DNA from 3 places in the Labrys sp. KB_33_2 genome. Region 3 is predicted to be linked to each of the others. Evidence: riboswitches for the same ligand, from Rfam matches in the RefSeq annotation. Region 3 holds a riboswitch; each other region holds the start of a gene.
What was found. Region 3 has a riboswitch for cobalamin ahead of AB4037_RS25945 (ribonucleoside-diphosphate reductase subunit alpha). Riboswitches for the same ligand answer to the same signal wherever they lie in the genome.

Region 1 (11,826 bases), on a different contig from region 3:
TGCTGCCATTCGCCATCGCCTTGTCGCGCCAGCGCGCCTTGTGGACGCGGGGGCGATGGGCGGGGGTGGTGGATGAGGCCGTCATGCGCGGGCTCCGTTGTCCTGGGGAGAGCCGTTCTTTTGGGCGGCGCCGGCGGAGCGGGCGTTGAATTTGCGGCCGACGATGAGGTTGACCACCTCTTCGATATTGGTGTCCTCGATCCGGCGCTCGGCGACGTTGCGACCCTCATACATCACCTGGATGCGGTCGCAGACGAGGAAGAGGTCCTGCAGGCGGTGGGTGATCAGGATGACGCTGACGCCGCGGGCGCTGACGGTGCGGATCAGTTCGAGCACCGCCTCGACTTCGGCGACGGCCAGGGCGGCCGTAGGCTCGTCCATGATCAGCACGGAGGGATTGAAGGAAGCGGCGCGGCCGATGGCGATCGACTGGCGCTGGCCACCGGAGAGGTTCTCGACCTTCAGCCTGGTATCGGCGATGACGATGCCGAGCTTGTCGAGCATGTCGCGGGCCTGGTCGTGCATGCGGCGCTGGTCGAGGAAGGGAACGCCGAGGATGCGGTGCCTGGGCTCGCGGCCGAGGAAGAGATTGCCGGCGACATCGACGCTGTCGCACAGCGACAGGTCCTGATAGACCATCTCCACCCGCGCCGCGCGGGCATCGGCAGGGGAGGCGAAGGACTGCACCTTGCCGTCGATCTCGATCGCGCCGGTGTCGGGGATCACGGCGCCCGAAAGCACCTTGCTCAGGGTCGATTTACCGGCGCCATTGTCGCCGACCAGTCCCAGCACCTCGCCGGGCCTGAGCATCAGCGATACGTCGTCCAGGGTCTGGATCGTGTTGTATCGCTTGGAGATACCGGTCATCTTGACGCGGTAGGGTTCGCCACTGTCCATCATGGTTCCGCCTGGCAATGAGATGCCCCGCCCGCGGCTCGAAGAGCAGCGGGCCTGGGCCCAACTATGCGTGGGGGGCCTGTCAGCCCGTTACTTGAACATGCCCCGGAACTTGTCGACGTTCTCCTTGGTCACGATCGTCACGGGAACGTTGATGATCGGCTCGACCTTCTCGCCCTTCTTGAGCTTGGCCAGGGCTTCCACCGCGGCCTTGCCCTCGCCGGCCGGATCCTGCTGGATCACGCCGGTGACCCAGCCCTGGTCGATGCCTTCGATGGCCTGCTTGGTCAGGTCCCAGCCGAAGACCTTGACGCCTTCGGTGCGCCCCTGGCTGGTCACGGCGGACACGGTGCCGAGAAGGGCCGGTTCGCCGGTGGCATAGAGCGTGGTCATGTCGGAATTGGCCGTCATCAGGTTCTCGGCCGCGCTCAGCGCCACGTCCTGCACGTTCTGGCCGTCGACGGTGTCGAGGAAGGTGACCTTGAGGCCGCTGGCCGTCACCGCCTTCTTGAAGCCATCCAGCCGCTGGTTCTGGATGTAGGAATTGAGAGCGCCGACCACGCCGATCTTGGCGGTGCCATCCAGCTTGGACTTGACGTAGTCGGCGTAGAACTTGCCGATGTCCTCGCCGGCCTTGAGATTATCCACGCCGACGAAGGAGACATTGTCGCCGTCGGGGATCTGGGCATCGATGGCGATGACGGGGATGCCGGCCTTCTTGGCGGAGGTGATGGCGGGCTTCACGCCGTTGACGTCGATGGCGATCAGGATGATGCCGTCGACCTTCTGGGTGATGTAGTTCTCGATCGCATCGTTCTGGGCGCTCGGAACATTGTTGGCGTTGAAGATGACGAGCTTGGCGCCGGCCGCCTTGGCGGCGGCCTCAGCGCCTTCGTTGATTTGGTTGAAGAACAGGGCCTGCTGGTTGATGGTGACCAGGGCGAAGGTGTCGGCCAAAGCGGACACCGATCCTAGGGACAGCGCCAGGGCTGCCGCTGCCGAGCAGCCGGCGAGATATTTTGAAAGCCGCATTTCAGTTCCCTTCATGGATGGCCCGTGCCGGGCTCATTCTCAGTTCTGACATCAGCATCATTCAAGAGACTTGAATTCATGTCAAGTTACTTGAATGGCGGTCTCGGGGATTCTTGAAACGCCGACGGCGTGAGGCGTTAGAAGGTGGCAGGCGTGTTGACCCAGAAGATGCTCGCGCGCTCCGTTCCGGTGTTGCGGTACCAATGAGGCAATTCCGACTTGAACACGAAGGTATCGCCGGCAGAGAGCTTGAAGGTACGCTCACCGACCATCAGCTCCACGGTTCCGGTCAGCACATAGCCGACTTCCTCGCCCTGGTGCTGGATCGGCCCGGCGCTCTCGCCGCCGGCCTCGATGTGGTGGATGTTGCATTGGAGGAGATGACCGGGCGAATAGGGGATCACCCGTTCCAGCGAGATGCCCTCGCCCCGGCGGAGCGGGTCCAGCGAGATCAGGGGGCGCGAGCCGGCGCGAAAGACGATACCCTCTTCGCTATCCGATTCCTCGAACATCCAGCCGATATTGGTGCCGAGGACCTCCACGAGGCGATGCAGCATGGGCAGGGAAGGGGAGGCCTTGCCGTTCTCGATCTTGGACAGCAGGCTTTCCGAACAGTCCGCGGCCGTCGCCAGGGCCTTCAGCGTCAGCCCCCTTGTCTGCCGGGCCAGGCGAAGGCGGGTGCCGAGCCGCACGGGATTGGCCTGTTCCAGGGGATCGGGGTGATCGCCGGCGCGTCGTTTGAGGTCGATCTTGTTCATTGCGCGATTGCCAGGATGCTTCATTGCCCGAAAGCCTAGCCGACGATTCTAGGCCACAAGCCTGCACCCTGTCCACTTCGCCGCCGGCCGCTCGGCATCAGCGTCCCAAACGGCTGGGCAGTCGGCACCTCCCATGCTACATCCGCAAGACCTTCGGTGCCCGCTTGCGGGAGAATCGGGAACGCGGTTTGAAGCCGCGACGTGCCCAACGCTGTAAGGGGGACTATCCGGGCAGGTTTCAGGCCACTCGCTCTGCGGGGAAGGCGTCCGGATGGGTGGATCCCGAGTCAGAAGACCGGCCGGAGGCGATAGATCGGCGCGCGTGGACGGCGCGGCGATTGCCATCGCAAGGGGAATGACGATGGACCCATCCACGGGAGCGCTTGCGCCCTCCGGGCCGTTTTCACCGGCCGAACGCGACGCCGTCTATCGCGCCATCTTCACCAGGCGGGACGTCCGCAGCCAATTCAGTCCGCAGCCCGTTCCGGACGATGTCCTCGCGCGCATCCTCGTGGCCGGGCATCATGCGCCGTCGGTCGGCTTCATGCAGCCCTGGAGTTTCCTGGTGCTGCGGTGCCCTGAGGCCCGGGGCAAGGTGCAGGCCCTCTTCGAGGAGGCCAATGCGGAAGCGTTGGCGATGTTTCCGCCGCAGAAGCAGGCGCAATACCGCTCGCTGAAGCTTGCCGGCATCCTCGATTCCCCGGTCAATCTGTGCATCACCTGCGATCCAGACCGCGCCGGCCCCGTGGTGCTCGGCCGCACCCATGACATGGCCATGGACCGCTACTCCACTGTCTGCGCGGTGCAGAACATCTGGCTGGCGGCACGGGCCGAGGGCGTTGGGGTCGGTTGGGTCAGCATCGTCGATCCCGTGCGCCTGCGTGCGGCACTGGGCATTCCCGAGCGCGTAATTCCGGTCGCCTATCTGTGCCTTGGTTATGTGCACGAAGCCTATGCCCGGCCGGAGCTGGAAGTGAAGGGCTGGCGCCAGCGCCTGCCGCCGGAGGCCGTGCTGAGCTTCGACGCCTGGGACGGCCAGCGGCCCGACCATCCCTTGCTCGCCGCCATGCGGACGGCTATGGGGAATGCTGGTTGATAGAGCAAAGCGCAAAGACGCTTTGGGGTGGCCGGCGCAGATGCGCGCCGTCTCGATCGGGTGGCACGGCCGATGGATTTCCTGCGTAAGAATGCGATCTGGATTATCGCACTGCTGATTACCAGCCTGGTCTTGCTGGAGGGGCCGAGGGCGATCCTGATCGGGGCATTCGTGGCCGCCCTCGTCGGTCTGTTCTGGCTGTTGCGCGGCAAGGCCCGCAAGCCGGCGGCGGGCCGCCGCCTCGAGACCGTGCCGAAAGTTGTCCCCCTTCCGCTCGACCGGGGTTCCGACACGGTTCGGCCGCAGGCGCTCGAGCGCGCCTCTCTCAAGACCATCGATGATCCGAGGCTCGCGGCCGTCGTCCTGATGATCCAGCTTGTCCGCACCAATGGCTTGCTGACCCGGGCCGAGCGGGACACGATCCTCGCTCTTATGGCCGATCCACTCGGGATCGGCGATCGCGAGCATGTCTATGAGCAGGCCTTGCAATTGACGGATCGCGGTCGGGTGTTCACGCCGGTCGCCGAGGAATTGGCGCCCCTTCTGCGGGCGCGCCTGTCCCTGCCGGAGCGCCAACAGCTTATCGATATGCTGGGCGAGGTCGCCAATGCCTATGGCGAGGCCAGCGATTTGCAGCGCGAGGCGATCGTTCGCCTGAAGAGACGCCTGCTTGCGCCGGATGCCGCGGCCGGGCGCCCGCTCAATTGAAATAGAAGGCGTAGCTCGCGACGTCGCCGCCGAAGATACTGGTCGCCTGGCCCCAGGCCTCTGCATCCATCACCTTGCCATTGTCGAGGAAAGGCAAGGCGCCTGGGCCGGTGATCCACAGCACCAGGTCGAAATTGCCGGGCTGCTCGAAGACCCTGGCGAGATTGACGCCCTTGGTGAAACGCCAATGCGGCATCAGCAGCTTGCCGTCCAGCACCTGCTCGACCTGGCCGAGCAGCGCAAGCCATGAGTCGATACGCTCCTGCGTTACGTCGAGGGAGGGCAGGACGCCGCTCTTCTGCCGCGGGCCGGGCAGCCATTCGTGATCGTCGTCGGTCTCCTTGCCGATCAGCGCCCAGGTCTCACGGTTGAGCCGGATTACCGTCTTGATATGGTCGCGCACCTCCAGCCACATCGCCTTGTCGGCCACCGGCCAGTCGATCGTATGCACCAGGCTGATCAGATCGGCGATAGCGTCGGTGTCACGCTTGCTCGTGCCGAACAGGGTCATGCCCAATCCGTCGCCACCATCGCCGCCATTGGCCTTGGCAAGGCCGCTGACGGCATGTGGAAACAGGCTGCCGAAGCCCGCGTCCCAGCTGCGCGACATGTCGTGCGACAACAGGGTCTTGGTCAGGGCCATCAGGAAATTGCAGTAGCCACGCAGCCATTTGGCGTCGGCAGTGTCGAAGGCGACGATGAAGGGCTTGGGCTTGCCGGCATCGTCGATGTCGGAAATGGCTGCTCCGATATGGTCGCGCTCGTCGATGATGCCGTCGCCGTTCCAGTCGAAGCGGGTGACGGAAAGATCGACCGTCAGCTTGGCGGGGCTGTCGCCGACCTCAGCCAGGGTCTGGTCGGCCTTTTCGAGATCGGCCAGGAACGTGGCGAGGATGCCGCGAAAGTCCTTATAGGTGATGGGCTGCGGATCGGGATTGGTGCTGAAGACGGTGCCCGAGAGGCCGAGCACCCGCATCGCCGGCATTTCGGTGGCGAAGCCATATTTGTAGAGGGCCTGCGACAAATGTTCGAGCGCCCGCGCCGTGCGCACCATGCCGAGGCCGAGCCTGGCGTCGGCATTGCTGCTGGCCTTGGTGGCGAGGGCCAGCATCTGTTCGTCCGCTTCGCTGATACGCCCCTGGCCGAGATAGCTCTGGAACAGGGCCGAGGCCGGGCTGTCGGCCCTGGCCGGTGCGAAGGAGAACACCACCGTCATCGTGACGGCCGCGGCCCATGTCAGCAAATAGCGCATCGTCATTCCCGGATCGGCAGGGCGCATACCGGGAATCGGATGCCGCCCGCCTGAAAGATCGTTGGATTAGCAGAGGCCGCGAGCGCCGCAACGGCTTCGCGGCCCGAGTCTAAGAGGAGGGAACTTTTCTAGGCACGAGGTCTCAATCGAACACATTCGCGACGGAGCCGGTCAAATCGATTCCGTCCTTGAGCAGGCGCAGGCGATAGGCCGCGATCGAATAGACCCCGATCAGCCACGCATACATCAGGGGCAAAATCAGCAGCATCATGATCAAAGCCGCGATGCCGCCGCCGGGACCGAATATGCGAGCCAGGACATTCACGACCACGAGATAAGCGAGCCAGATCACCCAGGTGAGGAGCATCATGCCGAAAAGAGGCCAGCGGTATCCGGCGCTGAGATAGCGGCTGCGGCGGAGCGCGCGGATTGGCCCCACATCCTCGTTGATGCAGATGACGAAGGAAAGAAGGTAGGGAAAGACCAGGAAGAGACCAAGAATGCCGATGATCAACGCAGCGACGATGAGGAAGCCGGGCGGAGCGCCAATGCCAAGGAACACAAGGCTGATCAAAGCGGCGATGAGGTAGAACGCGATGTAGGCAAGAATATAGATCAGCAATAAACCGAAGACGGGCAGGAATCTCCTGGCGCCGGCCAAGCAGGCTGCCATGAAAGGTTTGGCGGGATCGGCGTAACGATCATGAAGCAAGCGGATCATCGCGCAATAGAAGGCGAGCGACAGGAAGCCCGCCGCCAGGAGCAGCAGGTAGAATAAGGCGATGTTCCTTTGGATCGCCAATTGGGCCGCCAACCGGTCACCGCTCAATGCCGCCCAGAAAAACGAGCCGAGCAAGCCGAAGAAAATGGCGAACACCGCGAGCTGGAGCAGGAACACCCAGCCATAATTCCTCAGGCTGACGCTGAAGGCATCGGCGATGATCTGTCCGATGCCTAGAGGCTTGCTTCCTGGCTGGTCGGATGACGGCGAGACGACGGACATGAGAGTTCCTTTGCTCATGATCAATTCCGGAGCGCACTCGCGCCAGCCTATACGAGCAAGGCGCCAACACAATTCAATAGAAGTGAGTATGCATTTCGGCAGGCTGGGGGCCCTGACGCAAGCTATCCTAGCGGCTCCGATGGAGAAACAGAGTCCCGTACGTTACATCCAGGTGTCGTGGACAAGGAGTAGTCGACTACACCCCCATATCAACCAAGCGGGGGCGCGGCTCGCCAATACGTAGGGTTATTCTCGCGAGAATGACAATGTTCTGTGCTCTGATCTGGCAGAAGACGCACGTCAGGAGCGTCATTGTCCGAGATCATTGGAGCGATTCCGTAAGGACAGTTACCGAAGAAATTCCCAACATTCTTGGAAGGTAATTTCGGCGGATGAGCCTATTGCCAAAACAAGGGCAGCTGTTCCATAGCCCTATCCACTCATTTCCAATCAAGGGTCACGTGAAAACCATGCTTCGCAAATCGCCGTTGTGGCTGTCCATCGGGCTGTGCCTGCTTCTAGCGGCTTGCTTCAGCAAGGAGCCAGAGCAGCGCAAGGCCTATATGGAGTTTTTGCAGGCCCGCTTGGTCGATAACAAGGATGAGACGACATTTCCGGTCATGACACCCCGCCAGGAAGAAGCCTTCGGCCCTTACGCGGACAGCTTCAAGGTCATGCAGGCGTTCTTCGATGGCATGAACCAGCGCACGGGCGTGGGTCGCAACGGCAACAAGGCCATGCGCATGCCCGGCGCACCGGAGTTGATCGCCGATCCGACTTTGCTCGACAAGTTCAGTGCAAGCTTCCTGCAACGAGGCAGGGAAACCAAGATTTTGGTCGACACGGCGGATACGGCCAGGGCCCGGTTGCAGTTGCCGGATGATTTGAAGGCCGTCTACGACAAGGCCTATGATCGTACTGTGTCCAAGCGCGGTCGCGACTGGGCAAATCTGGAGCCGCAATGGACGGGGGTGACCGACCAGATGAAGAAGCTCGTCACCTTCGTGCGGCAGAACCAGAGCAAGATCCAGGTACAAGGCAACGGTCTGCTCACCGACGATCCGGCGATCCTGGCGCAGATGCAGGGCATCCTGAAGGATCTCTATGCCAGGCAGGACGGATTGAACAAAGCATTCGACGCCCTCTGAGCAAAACACCTCGAGAGTTGGCGTCCATTTGCTCTAAGCTCTTGTTTCGCTGTGCTTTTGCGATTTTCGGTGAATCTACCAAATCGCAAAACGCTTAGGTGCGGGTCTGGATTGACCTTTGCAGCCCGATCCGCCACAAGGTCCGGCAATCCCTCCCGCCCCACCCGGACACCGCAGCATGGCCGCCGAAGCAAAGTTGAAGAAAGCCGTCGAGCATCATCGCGAAGGCCGGCTCGATGCCGCCGAGGCCGGCTATCGCGAGATCCTGGCCAGTCGCGCCGGGGATTTCAACGCCCTGAACCTGCTTGGCACGCTCTTGCTGCAGCGCGGCGTGCATGACGAGGCTGAGAAGGTGCTCCGCCGGGCGGTCGAGATCAATCCCGGCAGCGCCGACGCACAGATGCGGCTGGGCCTCGCCAATCGTGGCCTCGGCAATGCCTCGCGTGCGGAATATTGCTTCCGTTCGTCCTTGAAGCTCGATCCCAAGGCGGCCGACACCCATTATAATTACGGCAATCTGCTTGCCTCGCTCGAGCGAGGCGACGAGGCGCTGCAGGCCTATCTTGCCTGCCTGAAGCTCGAACCGAACCATGCCGAAGCCCATATCGGCCTTGGCGATCTCCTCTTGCACAATGAACGGGCCGAGCCGGCCGCTGCCCATTACCAGCAGGCCGTGGCCTTGAGGCCCTCCTCGCCGGAGGCCCTTGTCGGCCTTGGCCGTTCGGCACGCGCCCTCGGCAAGAGCGAGGAAGCCCGGAAGATCTTCGAGAGGCTGGTCGAGCTCGACCCCGAGCATGTGGAGGCCAGGCAGACCCTGTCCGAGCTGGGATAACCAGCCTTCCTTACCCTCCTCGGGAGAAGAGGGTAAGGATGCTTCTTTCACTCAGCAGAACTAAGCGCCTGGGCTGCCTTGAATTCGCGCCGGCGCGCATGAAGCAGCGGCTCGGTATAGCCCGACGGCTGCGAGCGGCCCTCGAAGACCAGATCGCATGCCGCACGGAATGCCACCCCGTCGAAAGCGGGAGCCATCGCACGGTAGTGGGGATCGCCGGCGTTCTGGCGATCCACGACCTCCGCCATGCGACGCATGATCTGCCTGACCTCGTCCTCATCGACGATGCCGTGGTGAAGCCAGTTGGCGACATGCTGCGCCGAGATGCGGCAGGTCGCGCGATCCTCCATCAGCCCGACATCGTTGATATCTGGCACCTTCGAACACCCGATGCCCTGATCGATCCAACGCACGACATAGCCGAGGATGCCCTGCGCATTGTTCTCGACCTCACGGCGGATCTGCTCGGGCAGCCACTTCTGGTAGCTTGCGACCGGAATTTCGAGGATCGTCTCGACATAGGCGCGCCTGCCGCCTTTCGCCAGCGCGGCCTGCACCGCGAAGACGTTGATCTTGTGGTAATGCAGGGCATGGAGCGTTGCCGCCGTCGGGCTCGGCACCCAGGCGCAATTGGCGCCGGCCTTGGGGTGCTCGATCTTGGCTTCCAGCATGGCCGCCATCCGGTCCGGCATCGCCCACATGCCCTTGCCGATCTGGGCCTTGCCCGAAAAGCCGCATTGCAGGCCGATGTCGACGTTCTGGTTTTCGTAGGCGACGATCCAGTCCTTGCGCTTGATGAAGTCCTTGCGGCTGAACGGGCCGGCCTCCATCGAGGTATGGATCTCGTCCCCGGTGCGATCGAGGAAACCGGTATTGATGAAGACGATGCGATGCTTCGCCGCCCGGATGCACTCCATCAGGTTGACGCTGGTGCGCCGTTCTTCGTCCATCACCCCCAACTTGACCGTGTGCTTGGGCAGGCCCAGCACCGCTTCGACATGGGCGAAGACCTCGTCGGCGAAGGCGACCTCGTCGGGCCCGTGCATCTTGGGCTTGACGACATAGACCGAGCCGGCGACCGAATTGCGCAGGCCCTCGGACTTTTTCAGGTCATGCATTGCGATCAGCGTGGTCACCATCGCATCCATCAGGCCCTCGAAGACTTCTCCGCCATCCTGGTCGAGGATGGCTGGATTGGTCATGAGATGGCCGACATTGCGCACCAGCATCAGCGCCCGGCCCTTGATCGTGACTTCGCCGCCATTGGGTGCCGTGAAGGTCAGGTCTGGGTTCAGCTTACGCGTCATCTCGGCACCGTCCTTGCGGAAGGTCTCCGTCAGGTTGCCCCGCATCAGCCCCAGCCAGTTGCGGTAGGCGACCACCTTGTCCTCGGCATCGACGCAGGCAACCGAATCCTCGCAATCCATGATCGCCGAGATGGCGCTTTCCAGCCGGATGTCGGCAAGACCGGCCTGATCGCGACTACCGATCGAGTGGGCCCGGTTGAAGATCAGTTGGACGTGCAATCCGTTGTTGCGAAGCAGCACGGCGTCGGGCGCGCGCGGATGGCCGCGATAGCCGATGAATTTCTCCGGCTCGACCAGTGGCATGTCGTCGACAAGAAGCGCGCCGTTGTGGACATGATAGCGCCGGGCATCCGCATGGCTCGTGCCCTCGAGTGGGAAGGCCTCGTCGAGAAAAACCCGTGCCTTGGCCACGACGCGGGCGCCGCGGCCCCGGTTATAGCTGCCGGCCGGCGGTGGCCCGCCCCCTGCGTCGGTGCCGTAGAGGCTGTCATAGAGGCTGCCCCAGCGCGCATTGGCGGCGTTCAGCGCGAATCGCGCATTGGTGATCGGCACAACGAGTTGGGGACCTGCGACCGTGGCGATCTCGGGATCCACGTTCTCGGTCGCGATGGTGAAGTTGTCGCCCTCCGGCAGCAGATAGCCAATCTCGGTGAGGAAAGCCTTGTAGGCATTGCGGTCATGTGGCTGGCCGTGGCGCGCGAGATGCCAGGCGTCGATCTGAGCCTGCAGTTCGTCGCGCCGCTGCAAGAGCGCCTTGTTGCGCGGTCCGAACTCACGGACCAGCGCTGAGAACCCATCCCAGAAGGCCTGCGCCTCTATACCGGTGCCGGGCAGGGCCTCCTGCTCCAGAAAGGATGCAAGCTCGGGCGCGACAAGCAAATCGCCGCGCGCCACGCGAGTGGCCGAGTGTCCGGCTTCAGCCGTATCGTTCATGGTGCTCCCTTATCAGTCAGCAATTGTCATGATCATGGCGGGTTCCGTGTGGATACGCCAAACATCCACGGTTGGGTATCGAATTTCCATCTGACGGAAACCTTGCGACGGCCTCATCGTCCTAAGGCAATGGGCGTTTCGGCGAATCCGCAGTTTGGCAGTGGATTCGGGGCTTCATTCTGGCGGCCCACCACTTTTCTCACGATTTGCCTGTCTGCGGGTGCGGCGGGGGGCTTGTCCACGCTCGCCGTCGCGTAGGCATGTTTGTCTTATGGCGCGGGTGTTCGCTTGATGCACAAGGCGGCGAGCAGCATGACGATGAAGAGGCCGATGGCGGCAACCCACATCGCCGTGGTCATGCCGGAGAGGGAGCTGCCGCCGGCGCCGATCACGCCGAACACCGCCACGCCGACCGCTCCTCCGGTTTGACGCAGGGCGTTGAGAACGCCGGAGGCAATACCAGCCCGGGTCTTCTCGACCGTGGCGAGCAGGGCGCCGATCATAGCGGGCACGGCGAGCGCCATGCCGCAGCCGATGAGCAGCAGCGGCCACCAGATATGACCGTAGCCGGCATCACCTCGCAGCTGCAGCGCGAGGACGACGAAACCGAAAGTGTCGATGGCGAGGCCGAGCACGATGGGCAACCGATTGCCCCAACGCACGGCAACGCGTCCCGACAGGATATTGGTGATCGCGATGAGACCGGTCATCGGCAGGAAGGCGAGGCCTGCGTTCAGTGGCGACATGCCGAGACCGTCCTGGAAATACAGGCTGAGCAGGAAGATGGTGCCGTAGAAGCTGACATTGAGCAGGGTACCGACCAGGGCTGCGGCCGTGAAGATCGGGTTGCGGAACAGGCT
Region 2 (11,826 bases), on a different contig from region 3:
TCTGATCCGTTCGGTGCATGGAAGCCTTACTGGTCTGAATAGTCCAAAGCCGGTTGAAGCGGACAGACCGCTGACGCCTGCCGTTCCGATCAGGAAGTCCGTCACCCCGGATCATCTGATCTGTTTGGAAGACGGTCGCAAATTCAAATCGCTGACGCGGCATCTGCGAACAGCCTATGACCTGACGCCGGTGCAGTATCGGGAAAAGTGGCGGCTACCCAGCAACTACCCCATGGTTGCACCAAACTATTCGGCTCATCGCTCTCGCCTCGCAAGGGAACTCGGCCTTGGCCAAGTGCGCCAGAAAGCCAAGAGCGAGCCACCGCCGCCTCCCGCCCCAAGCAAGGGCAGAAGGAAAAAGGCGTCATAGACGTTCGTCACCTCGGTCTAATGACGATCCCGATCTCGCCGGCTCCAGCAGGGCCGGCGAGTACGATCCAAGCCAGGTAGATGGAGCTCAAGCTTTCCCTGAAATCGTCCAGGATTGCACAGGACGGGGATTCCCAGTGCTTGACAGGTGCGACCCTGTCACCCTAGCGTCACGTCGACGGTTCCCCTCGGGGATAATAGGGAACGCGGAGAAGTGAGAAATCATTTCGAACCGCGGCTGCCCCCGCAACTGTAGGCGGTGAGTCCTTCGTTACATGCCACTGGGATCAGGCCCGGGAAGGCGACGAGGCGTACGACGACCCGTGAGCCAGGAGACCTGCCGTCACAATGGTCACGCGCGGTAACATTGGGCGGGGGTCCTCAATGGTGGTCGATCCAGATGTCCTTATGGGGCAGCGGGAGGGACTTCAATCGCAGTGACGGCCATTGGCTATCCTGCTTGAGGTCTTCATGGACTCGACTATTTCGCGCCTGCAACGCGCGGTTTTGACAGCTGGCATCGTTGGGACGTCCTACATTCTGGCGACGCATGCTCTGGCGCAGAGTGCGGGAACACCGCCCGAGCCGATCGAACTGGATCCGGTCTATGTCAATTCTGCCACGCTGACGCCGACACCCGCCAGTCAGATAGGCAGTTCGATCACGGTAATCACGGCAGATGACATCGCCAAACAGCAGCGGCGCACCGTCAAAGACGTACTGAGCACCGCGCCCGGCCTCAATCTCGTGCAGTCAGGCGGCCCGGGCACCCAGACCTCCATCTTCATGCGCGGAACCAATTCCAACCATGTCAAGGTGCTCATCGACGGCATCGATGTTTCCAATCCTGCCGTTCCCAATGCTGCCGCCGATCTTGGCCAATTGCTGACCGGTGACATTGAGCGCATCGAAATTCTGCGTGGACCGCAAGGCGGACTCTATGGCGCCGACGCCATCGGAGGCGTCATCTCGATCACCATGAAGAAAGGCTCAGGCGCCCCCAAGCTGACGGCCAGTGTCGAAGGCGGATCACATGGCACGTTCAATCAACGCGCGGGAGTGAGCGGCTCGGCTTCGATTTTCAACTATACCTTCGGTATCGAGCATTTTCGTTCGACGGACACGCCGGTCACGCCCTGGGAACTTCTCGTATCCGGCACCGTCGCGCGCCCCAACTACTATGACAATTACACCTATTCCGGCCGGGTCGGTGCCGATCTGACGGATAATTTCTCCGTCAACGTCATTGCCCGCTACACCGACTCCAAGCTCGGTTTCACCAGCGACGGCTATGGAGCGTGCTTTTGCGCGCCCAACCCTTCGCGCACCTGGCTGTTGAACCATCAATTGTTCACGCGTGCCGAGGGTATCTGGCATTCGCTCGATAATCGCTACCGAACCATATTCGGCGTTTCCTACAGCAATCTATGGAGCCGGAACGTCTATCCGCCGGTGACCTTCACGGCGCCGAGCGCGGCAACCGGCGAACGGCTGAAGTTTGACCTGAGGCAGGAGATTGCCCTCAGCGACAATTACAAGGTGCTGCTCGGCGTCGAGCACGAGCGCTTCAGCCTGGATCTGGGAAATCTCAAGGCTTCGGATGTCGACAACGCAGCCTATGCCCAGTTGGAAGCAAACCTCTTCAAGGGCTTCACCGTGGCGTCCAACATTCGCTATGACCATTACAATAGTTTCGGCGGTCACTTCACCTATCGCCTCGCCCCGACCTACACCTTCGATCAGACCGGAACCCAACTGAAGGCCAGCGTCGGCACGGGCTTCAAGGCACCGACCTTGAGCCAGCTCTATCAGAGTTTTCCAGCCTTTGGTTTCTACGCCAATCCCGACCTCAAGCCGGAAGAGAGCACCGGCTATGATCTCGGTTTCGAACAGCCCTTGTTGGATGGCAAGGTTCGGGTTGGATCGACCTATTTTTACAACAAGATCAAGAATCTCATCATGGCCAATGCCGATTTCACCACCAATATCAACATCGGCAGGGCCGAAACGCATGGCAACGAGTCCTTCATCGCCTGGAAGGTGAACGATCAGCTCGATCTGAGGGCGGACTACACCTTCACCATCGCCAAGGACGAGGACGAGGGCCAGGAATTGCTGAGGCGACCACGGCACAAGGCCAGCCTGCAGGCGAACTGGTCGCCGATCGACCAGCTCCACCTCTCCGCCACGTTGCTCTTCGTCGGTTCCTGGGTCGACGGTAACCGTGATTTCTCGATCCGACGCATGCGAACTCCCAGCTACACGACGGTGAACCTCGCGGCCGATTATGATCTGAACGACAAGATCAATCTCTACACGCGCGTCGATAACCTGTTCGACCGTCGCTATCAGGAACCAATTGGTTTTCTTCAGCCGGGCCTCGGGGTCTATGGCGGTGTTCGGGTGCGGGCGTTTTGATGCGCCGATCTCGGGGTCTCGACCAGAGCAGCGTCCACCTTCTGGTGGCCTGCCTGGTCCTCGCGATGTCTGGTATCGGACAAGCCAGCGCCGAGACTCCGGTGTCTGCGTCTCCACCACCCAAACGCGTCGTCTCCATCAACATGTGTACGGATGAACTTCTGCTGCTGCATCGTGTGGGCATGAATGTCGCTGAGTCCGATGTCCTGCAGGGTCTCGAGGGCGTGCGCGGACAGATCCGCCAGGTCGCCAGGCTCGTCGGAGAGCCGGACAGGGGAGAAGCTATCATCCGTGAGATGGACAGGCGCCTGGAGGCCTTATTTCGTCATGACAGAAGAGGAGCGCTTCCGCCACGACTGCAGATATGCTCGCCATCGCCTGGCCGTTGGCGGGTCGGCTTGTGCAAGAGACAGGCGGGCCATGCCTCTTACGGGCTGAAGACCAGAACCAGGAAGACGAAGAACACGCCAAGATGCACTGCGCCCTCAAGCATCGTCGTTCTGGTGCCTGTGAAGGTGAGCGTCGAAAGCACCAGCGTCATCGCCAGCAATATCATGTTGGTCGCTGAAAGCCCGAGCACCACATTCTGTCCGGTCAGGAGACCGATCACGAGGATGGCCGGCACGGTGAGGCCCAGCGTCGAGGCCGCCGCACCGAGACATAGATTGATGGCCCGCTGTAGCTGATTGGCCGTAATGGCCCGCAAAGCCGTGATGCATTCGGGTGTAAACACGATCATGGCGATCAGAATGCCGCCGAGCGCTGTCGGAGCGCCCAGGCGGGCGATGCCGAAGTCGAGCACTTTTGCCAGGCTTTTCGCCAGCAGAACGATCGGCAGGATGTTCAGCAAAAGCAGGAGAAGATGGGGCACGATCGGGCCGTCGTCGGCTGCCTCCTGGATCCCCGTGTCCTCCTCTTGTACTGGAGCGGTTTCCGCAGACGGCTCGCGGTAGAACTCGGCGTGGCGGCCGGTCTGAAGCACCAGGAAGGCGCCATAGAGCATGAGCGTGAAGATCGAGAAACTGATCGCCTGGAAGCGCGTCAGGGAGCCGTCGCTGACGGAGGTGGTGAAATTCGGCAAGATCAGGGGGATGACGGCCAGCGGAATGATGATCGCAAGATAGGATGCCGCGCCCTTCAGATTGTAGCGCTGGGCGAAATGCTTCATGCCCCCGAGTAGAAGACCAAGCCCGACCACCCCGTTGAGAACGATCATCAGCACCGCGAACATCGTGTCGCGCCCGAGGGTCGGGGCTCCTTTGGCGCCCAGCATCACGGCGGAGATCAGCGCGACCTCGATGATGACGATCGCGAGCGTTAGGATCAATGTGCCGTAGGGCTCGCCGAGACGATGTGCCAGCACCTCCGCCTCGTGCACGACGCCGAAGGCGGTCCACATGATCACAGCCAGGAGCCACAGGAAGACCGCCACTGCGACAAGTGGCGTGTCGAGGTGACCCAAAAGCGGGTCCGCCAGGAAATGGAAAGCGGCGACGCTGGCCCATGCGGTGACGAGGCGGAGAATCAGGATCGGCATGAAGGGGAGACCTCGGATGTCCAACGGGATGTCGGAGAATGGCCCGTCAATCGCTCCACGGCAAATCGAGCCTGAAGCGTTTTGCGATCAGACGAGGATACTGGAATTGCGACGAGGCATCGAAAACGGGGCTGGAGGGGAAGCGCTGCTCATGGTTCTTCTGAGATGCATCCCGGCAAGCATTTCGTTCTTCTGCTCTCAGGATTGGGAGGCATTGTCCCCCCGATGGAACAGGTAGCGGCAGATGTCGAGGATAGGCTTCCTATCTTCAAGTTTCGTAGTGTGCAGGCGCAAGGTCACGTCTACGGCTGGTGTCCCGCCTATAGATGACGTTGATGTGCGAATTCCTGCCTGCGCCGTTAAGCCCGATGATGGCAAATATCTCAGCGGGGCGGACAAGCAGGCTTACCTGCGCGAGCGTCGTGACGCCGCCGAAGGAGAGGCTGCCAGCCGCGGGCTGATGAACTATTCGGCCGCGACAGCCAGCGACCGCTCGGCTTCCAGCTCACGCACCAGTGGGATGATGTGCCTGCCGAAATATTCCACCTCTTCCTGGAAGTGCAGGAAGCCCAGGAGAATAAGGTCAGCGCCCGCATCCTTGAGGGCGATGACGCGCTCGGCGATCTGTTGCGGCGTGCCGATCAGATTGGAACGGAAGCCGTCATTATACTGCACGAGGTCCTCGAAGGAGGACTTGGCCCAATTGCCTTCGCCTTCGGGCGAGGCCTTGCCGGCGTTTTTCACCTCATGGGCGAAGCCGTGCACGGCATCAGGATTGGCCTTGGCGATGATTTCGGCCAGGACGGATTTGGCTTCCTCCTCCGTCTGTCTGGCAATGGCGAAGGCGTTGACGCCGACCTTGACGGAATGGCCATTCGCGGCCGCCTTGGCGCGAATGTCGTCAACCTGCTTCTTGATTTCGGCGGGCGTGTTGCCGTTGGTAAAATACCAGTCGGAGACCCTGGCCGCCATATCACGAGCCGCCCGCGAGGAGCCGCCCTGGAAGATTTCCGGCTGGGGGTCGATCGGCTTGGGCTTGAGATTGTAGTCGGTGAAACGGTAGAAATCGCCCCGGAAAGTGAAGTTCTCCTGGGTCCAGATTCCGCGCAAGGCGCGGATGAATTCTTCCGAACGGCGATAGCGTTCGTCATGGTCAAGCCAGGGTTCGCCTATGGCCGTGAACTCGCCCCGGAACCAGCCGCTCACCACGTTCACCGCGACGCGGCCGCCATAGATATTGTTGATCGTCGCAATCTGCTTAGCGGCGACGGCCGGATTCCACGGCCCCGGCAGGAGAGCTACGATCACCTTCAGGCGCTCGGTCGAGGCGATCAGGGCCTGGCTGAAGGTCACGGGCTCGTGCTGGTTGTCGGCGCCGTAGCCCGCCGTGAAGCGAATCTGGCTGAGCGCGTAGTCGAAGCCGTTGTTTTCGGCGATCTGGGCAAGCTTGCGATTGTAGTCGATGTCCCAGCTCGTGCGCTGCTCGATATTGCTGATCACGAGTCCGCCAGACACATTGGGAACCCAATAGGCAAATTTCAGTGGTTCACGCTCGCGTGGCAAAGGGTTGGACGACATTGGCTTATCCTGGATCTGGGAGGGGCGGAGAGGTTCAGGCATTGACCGAAAGACGGATCGGGGCAGGGCGCGAGGTGAGCGCGGGTAGGGTGAGTTGTTGCCGGGCTTCGACCACAGCCCGATCGATCCGCTCCTGCACGGCCTGGCTGGTGAGCTCGTAGTCATCGAAGTCGGCATCGAGTGCGTAGACGGCGGTCGAGATCGTGCGGGCACCGAAAAAGCCTAATAGCGGTCGAAGTTGGTGCTCGGTCATCAGGCCGTGCAAAGGAGTACCGCCGGTGGCGGTGAGGACGACCGGCGTGCCGCGCAGGGCCCGATAATCGACGAGATCGAAAAGATGCTTGAGGGCGCCAGTATAGGAAGCGCGATAGACGGGCGAGCCGACCACCAGCAGGTCTGCATTTTCTACGCGTTGGACAACCGTGGCGGCACGATCCGAGAGGGTTGCAGCCGTCAACGAAGAGAACAGATGCGGTGCTTCGTCGACAAGTTCCAGCAGGGTAACGGCACCGAGATCCCCCAGTCTGTCCAGGATGTTCTGGACGAGGGCAGTCGTCCGGGACGGCCGCCTCACGCTTCCGGATATTCCGACAATCTTCAAGCCAGACATTGCGATCCCTTTGTTGCGCCATTAAGAATTTATAATCTATAGATTTTGTCAATTAATTATTTGGAGCACCTCGTTTGCAGGCTTGGCGCTAGCGTCCTGCCTTTGTTGCGGTATCGGTGATCAAAGGTCGGTCGGGTCTCGCTCGGCCGTAGGGCGGCACGCTCTCAGGCCGGCAGATTCACTCGCACATATGGGAAACGATCGATATGAGCTTTCAGGCAACGGCTATTCAAGGCGACAACAAGTCGGACTTCTATCATGATCTCGCCGCGCAGCTCCGTGCCCTTCTGCATGGAGAGCGCGACGCGATCGCAAATGCCGCCAACACCTCGGCCCTGATCTTTCAGATGGTGCCTCAGCTCAACTGGGCCGGCTTTTATTTCCTGCGCTCCGAAAGGGAGCTGGTGGTCGGTCCATTCCAGGGTAAGCCTGCCTGTGTGCGCATCGCCGTCGGGCGCGGCGTCTGCGGAAGTGCCGTCGAACGCGGCCTATCGGTTTTGGTCGAGGATGTGCACGCTTTTGCGGGGCACATCGCTTGCGACGAGGCTTCCCGATCCGAACTCGTCGTGCCCCTCATGCGGGGGGACCGGATCTTGGGGGTGCTGGATCTCGACAGCCCGGTCGCGGGGCGCTTCGACCTCGCCGACCAGGCGGCTATGGAGGAACTCGCCGGGATCTATGTTGCTGGAAGCGAATGGGACCAAGCCATAACGCTACCGTGAGGTTCGATCAAAGATCGCGTCCTATCTCCCGACCGGGAGTGATCACAGAGCGCCGCCAAAATACATTTGCACACCTGCGAGGTTCATGGGCTGGAGAGCCGTAAACCTTCGTATATGTTGTTCGGCCCAATATTCGCGATACGCTGACCGGCGTAACTCCGCGTCCTGTACACGTGGATGATACTCCTAACGACCATCTCACCCGGCGCTTGTTGGCGTCGGGTTTTTTGCTTTTCCATCAACTCGATATGGCTTCGACCTGCCGCCGGAGTTCATTTTCCGTCGAAGATCATTTTTCCGTCGAAGATCATGGGCCGGTATCGACCCACCGGCCTTCGGTGGCAGACCTCTGGATTGCTTCCACGAGTTGCTGAATGCGCTGGCCCGATCCGAAGCCAAAGGGTTCGGGATGCCTGCCGGCGATGGCGTTGACGAAGCCGGCGATCTCGATGGCCTTGAGGTCGTTGAAGCCCAATTGATGGCCAGGGGCAACGCAGAACAACCCGTAAGGAGTGTGGTCGGGGCCCGCCTCTATGCGGCGAAAACCCCGCCGACCCTGCTTGTCTGCGGCATCGTAGAAATTCAGTTCGTTGAAGCGCTCTTGCGTGAACACCAGCGCTCCCTTGGTGCCATAGACCTCGAAATCGTGCTGCATCTTGCGGCCCGTGGCGATCCAGCTTGCCTCCAGGCTGCCGGAAGCCCCATTGGCGAACCGAAGGAAGGCTCTGCTTAAATCGTCGATCTCAACCTGCCGTCGCCCGCCCTTGCCATCAGGCCGGCTGGCGATCACGGTGGCGCTGTCGCCCTGGACGCGTTCGATCGGCCCGAGGAGGAACTCCGCCGTCGCCAAGGCATGGCTGCCCAGATCCGCCAATGCCCCGCCGCCGGCCGGATCATGCCGGAACGTGAAGGGGCTTTCGGCATCGGCCATATAGTCCTCGGCGTGAATACCCCGATAGCTGCGGATCTCGCCGAGTTCGCCACCGCGGATCATATCGCGGGCGAGTGAAAACAGAGGGTTGCACAGATAATTGAAGCCGACCTGGGTACAGACGCCGGCCTCTTGCGCGGCTTGCGCCATTTGGGCCGCATCCACGGCGGTGGTCGCGAGAGGTTTTTCGCAATAGACGTGCTTGCTGGCCGCCAGCGCGGCAAGCGCCATTTCCTTGTGCAGAGTGTTGGGGGCCGTGATGTCGATCACGTCGATGTCGGGATCGACGACGAGGGATTTCCAGTCGCTGGATGACTTGGCAAAGCCGAGCGTCCGTGCCGCCTCGGTAGCCAGATCGTCGGTGCGATCCGCCACGGTATGCAGCACGAGTTCATAGGGAAGGTCGAAGACACGTTGCGCGGCTGTAAATCCGAACACGTGGGTTTTGCCCATGAAGCCCGTGCCGATGAGGCCGATCCTGAGCTGCCTTTTATGAGCTGGCATTGAGATGTTCTCTGTTGACGACGAGTGCGGGATCGATCGCGCCGGAAAAGAAATCCAGCACATTCTGGACCGATGAGATGGCCATCCGCTCGGCGCATTCCGCCGTCAGGCCGGCGATATGCGGTGTGAGGATCACCTGATCGAGCCCAAACAGAGGATGATCGGCGAGGGGAGGCTCATCGTCGAAGACATCGAGACCCGCGGCCGAGATCCTTCCCGTGCGAAGCGCGTCGAGCAGCGCAGCCTCGTCGACGACGCCGCCTCGCGCCGTGTTGACCAGGATTGCCGACGGTTTCATGAGCGCCAGTTCGTCCGCGCCGATTGCCGGGCGTTCTCCTCTCGGTACGTGCACGGATATGGCGTCAGCCCAAGCCAGCCCCGCCCTCAGGTCGCTCACGCAGGCAACCGCGCCTTTAGGCCAGCCCAGACTTTGGAGATAGGGGTCGAATGCCCGCACTTCCATGCCGAAGACGGCGGCAAGCTTGGCAAGTTGCCGCCCCGTGCGGCCAAACCCCATGATGAGGAGACGTTTGCCGAAAAGTTCAGTGGCCTCGAGCCGGTTGCGCCAGGCCCAGCCGGCCTCCCGCACGGAACGATCCGCCCGCAGCAACTGCTTGGCGCAAGCAAGCATCAACATCATCGCGTGTTCGGCCACCGATATCGAATTCACGTCGCCCACGATCGAAAGAGCGATGCCCTTGCTGTTCAATGACGCCAGATCGACGGCGTCGTAGCCGACGCCGTGCCGGGAAACGATCCTGAGCCTGGCGGCATGTGCGACCGTGGCGGCCGAGAGAGGCTGCGTGCGAATGATCAACCCGTCCGCAGCGGAGATGAGAGGGGCATAGCTGGCCTCCGAGACCTCTTCCACATAGTCGAATGTCACGCCGGCTTCAGACCGCAAAAGGGTGATCCCGCTCGGATGCAGTTTGCCCGCGACGAGTATATGCGGCATCGTTTCCTCCGACCAATTCTGACGACTGGCTGTCTCGATCATCACGGCCCGCCACGGGACCGGGGCTGGCCCGTGAGAGACCAGCCTTTTGCGTCTCTGTTCGACTAATTATGCAATGGTGATTGCAATTATATTGCTTTGTCAATAATCATTTCGTAAGCAGTATAAAAATCGCAATTGCGAGGGAGGAACACGATGTCCGCCACCATTCGTCTCACCATGGCCCAGGCCCTGGTGCGCTACCTGTGCAACCAGTTCACAGTCGTGGATGGCACGAAGGTGCCTCTTTTTCCCGGCGTTTTCGCTATCTTCGGGCATGGAAACGTCACCTGTCTTTCGGAGGCGCTGGAAGCCGTCAAGGACACGCTGCCGACCTGGCGAGGCCAGAACGAGCAGTCGATGGCGCTCGCCGCCGTCGGCTTTGCCAAGGCCAAGCGGCGGCGCCAGATCATGGTCGCGGCGACCTCGATCGGGCCCGGCGCCCTGAACATGGTCACGGCCGCCGGCGTTGCCCATTCCAATCGCCTGCCCGTGCTGCTGCTCTCGGGGGATACCTTCATCAACAGGCGACCTGATCCGGTCATGCAGCAGGTGGAGCATTTCGGCGATCCGACCATCAACGTCAACGACGCCTTCAAGGCGGTGACGCGCTATTGGGATCGCATCGTGCATCCCGAGCAGATCATCTCCTCGCTACCGCAGGCGGTCGGCGTGCTCCTGGATCCGGCCGATTGCGGGCCCGCTTTCATCGCGCTTCCGCAGGACGTGCAGGAGATGGCGTGGGATTACCCGGAAGCGTTCTTCGAGCCGGTCATGCACCGGATACCGAGGGCCCGGCCCGATCGCGATCGTCTCGGCGAGGCGGTCAATATGCTGCGACAGGCCAAGCGCCCCCTGATCATTTCCGGTGGTGGGGTTCGCTATTCGGGCGCGGAAAAGGCCCTGGCTGATTTCGCGCAGAAGCGCGGCATTCCATTGGCCGAGACCATTGCCGGCAAGGGGGCGGTGACGCATGACCATCCCGCCCATGTCGGGCCGCTCGGCATTGTCGGCTCGACATCCGCCAATGCGCTTGCCAGTGAGGCCGATGTCATCGTCGCCGTCGGCACGCGGCTGATGGATTTCACCACCGGCTCGTGGACCGCCTTCTCCCCGGCGGCGAAGTTCATCTCCATCAACGCGGCGCGCTGGGATGCCACCAAGCATCGCGCATTGGCGGTGGTGGGCGACGCCCTCGAAACCGTCGAGGAACTGGAAGCTGCGCTCGATGACTGGAAGGCGCCGGAGGCCTGGACGGCAAAGGGCGTGTCCGAATTCGCCACATGGAACGACATGCTCGACGGCTTCCAGAAACCCACCAATGATCCTATCCCGACCTATGCCCAGGTCGTGGGCGTGGTGAATGCCAAGGCCGGCGCAAGGGACCTGCTCATCACCGCTGCCGGCGGATTGCCCGGCGAAGTCATGAAGAACTGGCGCGTCAAGGATCCCAATACCTTCGATTGCGAATTCGGCTTTTCCTGCATGGGCTACGAGATCGCCGCGGGCTGGGGCGCCGCAATGGCCGATCCGACACGCACGCCCATCGTCATGATCGGTGACGGCACATACATGATGATGAACTCGGACGTCTATTCGACCGTCCTGAGCGGCCACAAGATCATTCTGATCGTCTGCGACAATGGCGGCTATGCTGTCATCAACCGCCTCCAGAACGCCAAGGGTACGCCCGGCTTCAACAATCTCATCAAGGATTGCCGCGTGAAGGAGCCTTTCTCGGTCGACTTCGCCAAGCACGCCGAGGCGATGGGGGCGCTGACGCGGCGCGTGGAGAGCCTGGCCGATCTCGGCCAGGCCGTGGAATGGGCGAAGACGAATGACCGCACCACCGTCATCACCCTCGTGTCGGATGCCTTCACCTGGACGCCGGGCGATGCCTGGTGGGATGTCGGGGTCCCGGCCACCAGCGAGAGGAAGGAAGTACGCGAGGCGCATGACGCCCAAATCGCTGGCCGCCAGCATCAGCGAGTCGGCGTCTGATGGGCGTTCCCAAAGCTGACTGACTGTTACGCATGCGTTGGAGAATCTTATGAAAGCGAGACTTGGCATCGCGCCGATTGCCTGGTGGAACGACGACCTGCCGGAACTGAGTGACGACGTCTCCCTCGACGAGTGCCTGCGCCAGGCCCGCGAGGCGGGCTT
Region 3 (6,626 bases):
GGCATGAGCCCGAGCTGGGCGCAGCGCCTGTTGGCGATGAAATGCATGTATTGTTCGCAGGACACCGCGTTGAGGCCGAGGAAGCCGCGCGGCATGGTGTCCCGGCCATAGGCGGCCTCCAGTTCAGCGGCTTCGCGGATCATCTGCTGGAGATCGGCTTGGAAGGTCAGCGTCCACAGATGCGGGTTCTCGATCTTGATCTGGTTGATCACGTCGATGCCGAAGTTCAGATGGATGCTCTCGTCGCGCAGGATGTACTGATACTGCTCGGCGATCCCCACCATCTTGTTGCGCCGGCCGAGCGAGAGGATCTGGGCAAAGCCGGTATAGAACCACATGCCCTCGAAGATGACGTAGAAGGCGACGAGATCGCGCAGGAAGGCCTGGTCGGCGTCCGGCGTGCCGGTCTTGAAATCGGGATCGTCGAGATGCTGGGTATGCTTGAGCGCCCAGGCCGCCTTGTCGGTGATCGAGGGTATCTCGCGATACATATTGAAGAGTTCGCCCTCGTCGAGCCCGAGGCTCTCGACGATATATTGGAAGGTGTGAGTGTGTACGGCCTCCTCGAAAGCTTGGCGCAACAGATATTGCCGGCATTCGGGGTTGGTGAGGTGGCGGTAGATCGCCAGGACGATATTGTTGGCGACCAGGCTCTCGGAGGCGGCGAAGAAGCCGAGATTGCGCTTGAGCATGCGCCGCTCGTCCTGCGTCAGGCCGTCCTTGGACTTCCACAGCGCGATGTCCGCCTGCATCGATACCTCGGTCGGCATCCAATGGTTGTTGCAGCCGGCGAGATATTTCTCCCAGGCCCATTTGTATTTGAGCGGCAGGAGCTGGTTTACGTCGGCGCGGGCATTGATCATCCGTTTCTCGTCGACCGTGACACGGCCGCCCTCGCGGTCGATCGCGCCGAGGCCGGTCGCATCCGCCGTGCTCTGTGGCAGGGGAAGCTGGGCTGCGGGCGAGGTGGGTTCGGACCAGTCGAGCATCGTCATCGTTTTCTTATCCTCAGAGCGTTTTCCAGAAAAGTTGATAGACTTTTCGCTTAAGAAAACGCGTCAAAACAAAGAGTTGGAGAGCAAGGCGCGAAAGGGAAAAATCGCACCTCGTTCTCGGCTCACTGGCACGCTTCGCAGTCGGGGTCGTGGATGGAGCAGGCCTTGCCCCACGCTTCCGACTGCAGTGTTTCCGGCTGAGTCTCGATCAGGATCGGCGCGGCCGCGTGCGGCACCGTGGCAGAGACGGCGTTGAGCTTGCCGTCGGTGCCCTTCAGCGTCGATTTCTCGACATGGGTGGCCGACTGCGAGCGCAGGTAATAGGTCGTCTTCAGGCCACGCTTCCAGGCCAGGCGGTAGAGCGTATCGAGCTTCTTGCCGGAGGGATTGGCGATATAGAGGTTGAGCGACTGGGCCTGGTCGATCCACTTCTGCCGGCGCGCCGCGGCTTCGATCAGCCAGGCGGTGTCGATCTCGAAAGCGGTGGCGTAAAGCGCTTTCAGCTCTTCGGGGATGCGATCGATCTGGCCGAGAGAGCCGTCGAAATATTTGAGATCGGAGATCATGACCTCGTCCCACAAGCCCCGTGCCTTGAGATCGTGGACCAGGGCCGAGGTCACCACCGTGAAATCGCCCGACATGTTCGATTTCACGAAGAGGTTCTGATAGGCCGGCTCGATTGACTGGGACACGCCGCAGATGTTGGAGATCGTCGCCGTCGGCGCGATCGCCATGGTGTTGGAATTGCGCATGCCGACGGTCTTCACCCGCTCGCGCAGGGCGTCCCAGGGCAGGGTCGTGCCGGTGTCGAAGGCCGCGTTGTCGCGCGTCTCGGCCAGCAGGCCGACCGAGTCGATCGGCAGGACGCCCTGCGACCACAGCGAGCCATCGAAACTGGGGTAGCGACCGCGCTCGGCCGCCAGGTCTGTTGAGGCCGAGATGGCATGGAAGGACACGGCTTCCATGCTCTCGTCGGCAAAGCACACGGCGGCTTCGGAGGCATAGGGCAGGCGCAGGGCCTGCAGGGCATCCTGGAAGCCCATGATGCCGAGACCGACGGGCCGGTGCTTGATGTTGGAACGCCGTGCCTCGGGAATGGTGTAGAAATTGATGTCGATGACGTTGTCGAGCATGCGCATCGCCGTCGTCACCGTCGCCTTGAGCTTGTCGAACATCAGGCCGTCGGCGTCGACATGGGCAGCGAGGTTGACCGAGCCGAGATTGCACACGGCAACCTCGTCATGGGAGGTGTTCAGCGTAATTTCGGTGCACAGGTTCGAGGAATGTACCACGCCGACGTGACGCTGGGGCGAGCGGATGTTGCAGGGGTCCTTGAAGGTGATCCAGGGATGCCCGGTCTCGAACAGCATGGTCAGCATCTTGCGCCAGAGATCGATGGCCCGGATCTGCCTGAAGACGCGGAGCTCGCCGCGCGCGGCGCGTGCCTCATGCGCCTCATAGGCGACCTTGAAGGCGGGACCGTAGAGGTCGTGCAGGTCCGGCGTTTCGTCCGGTGAGAACAGGGTCCAGGGGCCATCCTGTTCCACACGTTCCATGAACAGATCCGGCACCCAGTTGGCGGTGTTCATGTCATGGGTGCGGCGGCGGTCGTCACCGGTGTTCTTGCGAAGATCGAGGAATTCCTCGATGTCGACATGCCAGGTCTCCAGATAGGCGCAGACCGCGCCCTTGCGCTTGCCGCCCTGATTGACGGCGATTGCGGTATCGTTGGCGACCTTGAGGAAGGGCACCACGCCCTGGCTTTCGCCGTTGGTGCCTTTGATATGGGCGCCGAGCCCACGCACATTGCTCCAGTCATTGCCGAGGCCACCGGAATATTTGGCGAGCAGCGCATTGTCCTTCACCGCCTTGAAGATACCTTCGAGGTCGTCGGACACGGTGGTCAGGAAGCAGGAGGAGAGCTGGGCGCGCAGCGTTCCCGAATTGAACAAAGTCGGCGTCGAGGCCATGAAGTCGAAGGAGGAGAGAAGATTGTAGAATTCGATCGCCCGCGCCTCCCGGTCGATCTCGCGCAAGGCCAGGCCCATGGCCACGCGCATGAAAAAGGCCTGCGACAGCTCAAAACGCGTGCCGCGCACATGCAGGAAATAGCGGTCATAAAGTGTCTGCAGGCCGAGATAGTCGAACTTGAGATCGCGTTCGGGCTTGAGGGCAGCGGCAAGGCGGGCGAGGTCGAAGCGGCCGAGCTCCGGGTCGAGCAGTTCGTTGGCGATGCCGACGCGGATATAGTCATGGAAATACTCGGCGTAGCGGGTCGCCATCTCGGCCTGCGTCGCCTGGTCGGGACGGCCTCCGACGAAGCTGAGCGCCTCGCGGCGCAGCTTGTCGTTGAGCAGCCGGGCGCTGACCTTGGCGTAATCAGGTTCGGTCTCGATCAGGGTGCGGGCGGCAAGGATCGGCGCGATCGCCAGTTCGTCCTGGCTGATGCCGTCATAGAGATTGCGTTGCGTCTCGTTCAGCACGGTCTCTGCATCGGTGTCGGCAAGACCTGCGCAGGCTTCGCGCACCAGGGCGGTGAGGCGCGCGTGGTCGAGCGGTAGCAAGGAGCCCTCCGCCGTCTTCATCCGCAGGGCAGGGGCGATGGCGGTCCGTGCCTCTGTCTCGGTTGCTCGTTCCAGGGCGCGCTCTTGGGCGTGCTGTTCGCGATAGAGCACATAGGCACGCGCCACCTTGTGGTGTTCGCCGCGCATCAAGGCGAGTTCCACCTGGTCCTGGATGTCCTCGATATGGAAGGTTCGGCCCGCATCGGCACGGCGGGTCAGGCCGGCAACGATCTGGGCCGTGAGTTCGGCGACAATGTCATGCACCCGGCGCGAAGCAGCGGCCGAATTGCCCTCGACGGCGAGAAAGGCCTTGGTCAGGGCCACCGAAATCTTGGAGGCATCGAAAGGCGTGACGGCGCCGTTGCGGCGAATGACCTGATAGCCCGGTTCCGAGGCCGGCTTCGCCCTGTCGGCGCCGGCAGCCGGAAAAGGCGTCTTTGTGGTCGTGGCAGTTTCGAGATCGAAAGACATTCGGCAAACCCCAAAATGTTGGAGGCTTGGGCCGAAGGAACGCGTTCCGCGTCGGCGCAGGCATATGCGCCACGAGCAAAGCGATCCGTCGGGGCACCCCGCCCGAGGAAACGATAACCAGCCACAGGCAGGTCTCCTGGCTCGCGGGTCGTTGCGAACTGTCTGCCTTCCCGGCGAAGGGCGGGTTGAACCCGCCTTCCGGCCAGTGGCACAGCGACAGCCCGCTCTCCGCTTACAGTTGCGGGGGCAGCCCCGGCTTTGCCCTAGAGCGTCTTGTGTTTTGAAAGCGTCGCTTCAAATCGCAAAGACGCGTCGAACAAAAAGTTCGAGGAAAAGTGCGTTTTCACCAAACGCGCTTTGCTCTCGGGCTCACCGGATTCCCTCTTAGCCTCGGACAGCGAATCCGAGGACCTGTGGATACAGCATCTAGTATGCCTGGGTGTCTCTATGTCAATACATGGTGTATGATGCCCTTTTTTTCAACGGGGACAAGGCGTGCCGGAGGACGAAATTTGTCCCCCGGCAGGTTTTTCACGCGGACGCCGCCACTCTCGCTGGAGCGGTCTCTTCACGAAGTTTGCGGGCGGCGGCAACCATGTTGACGAGGGCCGGGCGGACCTCGTCCCAGCTGCGGGTTTTCAGGCCGCAATCGGGGTTGACCCAGAGCTGATCGCCGGCGATCCGCTCGCGTGCCTTGGCAAGGAGGTCGCGCATCTCCGCCACGGTGGGGCAGCGGGGAGAGTGGATGTCATAGACGCCCGGCCCGATCTCGTTGGGGTAGCGATAGGCCCGGAACGCATCGAGAAGTTCCATTTTGGACCGAGCAGTCTCGATCGAGATCACGTCTGCATCCAGGCCTCCAACGGCATGGATGATGTCGTTGAACTCCGAGTAGCACATATGGGTGTGGATCTGCGTGGCATCGTCGACGCCTGAGGCGGCGAGGCGGAAACAGGCGACCGCCCAGGTCAGATAGGCCTCCTTTTCGGCGTGTCTGAGCGGCAGGCCTTCGCGAATGGCCGGCTCGTCGATCTGGATGATGCGGATGCCGGCCCGTTCCAGATCGCCGACCTCGTCGCGCAAGGCGAGGGCGATCTGCCGGCAGACCTGCTCGCGCTCGAGGTCGTCCCGCACGAAGGACCATTGCAGCATGGTGACCGGTCCGGTCAGCATGCCCTTGACAGGACGCTTGGTCAGGGATTGTGCGAAGCGTGCCCATTCCACCGTCATGGCCCGGGGACGCGAGACATCGCCATAGATGATCGGCGGGCGCACGCAGCGCGAGCCGTAGCTCTGGACCCAGCCATGCTGGGTAAAGGCATAGCCGGCCAGTTGCTCGCCGAAATACTGCACCATGTCGTTGCGCTCGAATTCGCCATGCACGAGAACGTCGAGGCCGATCTCTTCCTGCCAAGTGATCGCCTGGGTGGTTTCCTGTCGCAGAAAACGCTGATAGTCGGCGTCGTCGATCCAGCCCTTTGCGTGGTCAGCGCGTGCTTTGCGCACGGCGTCGGTCTGGGGGAAGGAACCGATGGTCGTGGTGGGAAATTGCGGCAGGCCGAGCCATTCCTGGGCCCGGCGGCGCAGCGTGTAGGGATGCCGGCGCTCGCTCATGGCCGGCGTGAGCCCGTCCATGCGGGCGGCGACGCCGGCATCATGTATACGAGCGGATACACGGCGGGCCGCAGCTGCTGCGTCCGATTGGGCGAGTTCATCAGCGACGGCCCGCCGCCCGTCGACCAGGGCTGCCGACAGGGTCTTCAGTTCCCCGATTTTCTGTATCGCAAAGGCCAGCCAGCTCCGGAGTTCAGGATCGAACGCGCTCTCGGCCTCGACATCGTAGGGAACGTGGAACAGGGAACAGCTCGGAGCGAGGACGACGCGGTGGGGGCCGAGGGCTGCAACCGCCGGCTCGATCCGATCAAGAAGGGCAGTCAGGTCGCTCCGCCAGACATTGCGCCCGTCGATCACGCCCAGCGATAGCACCTTGTCGGCGCTGGCTCGTGCGACCGCCTGCCCGAGCTGGCTTGGCGCCCGCACCAGGTCGAGATGCAGGCCGGCGCTGGGCAGGTCGAGTGCCAGGTCGAGATTGTAGCCGAGGCCGCCGAAATAGGTCGCGATCATGATCTTCAGATCGGAGACCGTGCTGGAAAGGACGCCATAGGCATGGCGCAGGGCGGCCCGCGCGTTCTCGTCGAGATCGAGCACGAGACAGGGTTCGTCGAACTGCACCCAGTCCGCGCCGGCCGCGGCCAACCTGTGCAGGATCTCGGCATAGACGGGCAAGAGGCCTGGCAGCAGGGTGAGCGGATCCAGGCCCTCGTCCTTGCTCTTGCCGAGCAGCAGATAGGTCACCGGGCCGATGAGCACGGGGTGCGTGTGGAAGCCGAGCGCTACGGCCTCCCTGAATTCGTCAATGGGCTTGGCCGAAGCGAGTTCGAAGGCCTGGCCGCGGCGAAATTCGGGAACCATGTAGTGATAGTTGGTGTCGAACCATTTGGTCATCTCGAGAGCGGGGACACCGCCGCCGCCATGGCAGCAGCCCTCATGGCCACGATCGTCATGGCCCCGCCTGCCGCGCGCCATGGCGAAATAG

Region 1: linked by a shared signal. The riboswitch ahead of bluB (5,6-dimethylbenzimidazole synthase) and the one ahead of AB4037_RS25945 (ribonucleoside-diphosphate reductase subunit alpha) in region 3 are both predicted to bind cobalamin.
Region 2: linked by a shared signal. The riboswitch ahead of AB4037_RS03530 (TonB-dependent receptor plug domain-containing protein) and the one ahead of AB4037_RS25945 (ribonucleoside-diphosphate reductase subunit alpha) in region 3 are both predicted to bind cobalamin.

The regions. Positions count from the first base shown of each region.
Region 1 is NZ_JBFREW010000001.1:355,532-367,357, forward strand. Features, by position in the region: gene AB4037_RS01715 (ABC transporter permease) at 1-85, opposite strand, end outside; gene AB4037_RS01720 (ATP-binding cassette domain-containing protein) at 82-900, opposite strand; gene AB4037_RS01725 (ABC transporter substrate-binding protein) at 988-1,929, opposite strand; gene AB4037_RS01730 (cupin domain-containing protein) at 2,067-2,687, opposite strand; cobalamin riboswitch at 2,825-3,005, shown strand; gene bluB (5,6-dimethylbenzimidazole synthase) at 3,049-3,783, shown strand; gene AB4037_RS01740 (TerB family tellurite resistance protein) at 3,811-4,491, shown strand; gene AB4037_RS01745 (hypothetical protein) at 4,484-5,749, opposite strand; gene AB4037_RS01750 (DUF975 family protein) at 5,886-6,764, opposite strand; gene AB4037_RS01755 (DUF3053 family protein) at 7,139-7,894, shown strand; gene AB4037_RS01760 (tetratricopeptide repeat protein) at 8,073-8,726, shown strand; gene AB4037_RS01765 (malate synthase G) at 8,774-10,966, opposite strand; gene AB4037_RS01770 (MFS transporter) at 11,236-11,826, opposite strand, start outside.
Region 2 is NZ_JBFREW010000002.1:35,685-47,510, forward strand. Features, by position in the region: gene AB4037_RS03525 (MucR family transcriptional regulator) at 1-370, shown strand, start outside; cobalamin riboswitch at 532-728, shown strand; gene AB4037_RS03530 (TonB-dependent receptor plug domain-containing protein) at 841-2,787, shown strand; gene AB4037_RS03535 (calcium:proton antiporter) at 3,215-4,324, opposite strand; gene sfnG (dimethylsulfone monooxygenase SfnG) at 4,790-5,902, opposite strand; gene msuE (FMN reductase) at 5,937-6,503, opposite strand; gene AB4037_RS03550 (GAF domain-containing protein) at 6,719-7,234, shown strand; gene AB4037_RS03555 (Gfo/Idh/MocA family protein) at 7,542-8,669, opposite strand; gene AB4037_RS03560 (hydroxyacid dehydrogenase) at 8,656-9,666, opposite strand; gene iolD (3D-(3,5/4)-trihydroxycyclohexane-1,2-dione acylhydrolase (decyclizing)) at 9,820-11,664, shown strand; gene iolE (myo-inosose-2 dehydratase) at 11,714-11,826, shown strand, end outside.
Region 3 is NZ_JBFREW010000016.1:66,797-73,422, forward strand. Features, by position in the region: gene AB4037_RS25940 (ribonucleotide-diphosphate reductase subunit beta) at 1-989, opposite strand, end outside; gene AB4037_RS25945 (ribonucleoside-diphosphate reductase subunit alpha) at 1,118-4,030, opposite strand; cobalamin riboswitch at 4,140-4,460, opposite strand; gene metE (5-methyltetrahydropteroyltriglutamate--homocysteine S-methyltransferase) at 4,562-6,626, opposite strand, start outside.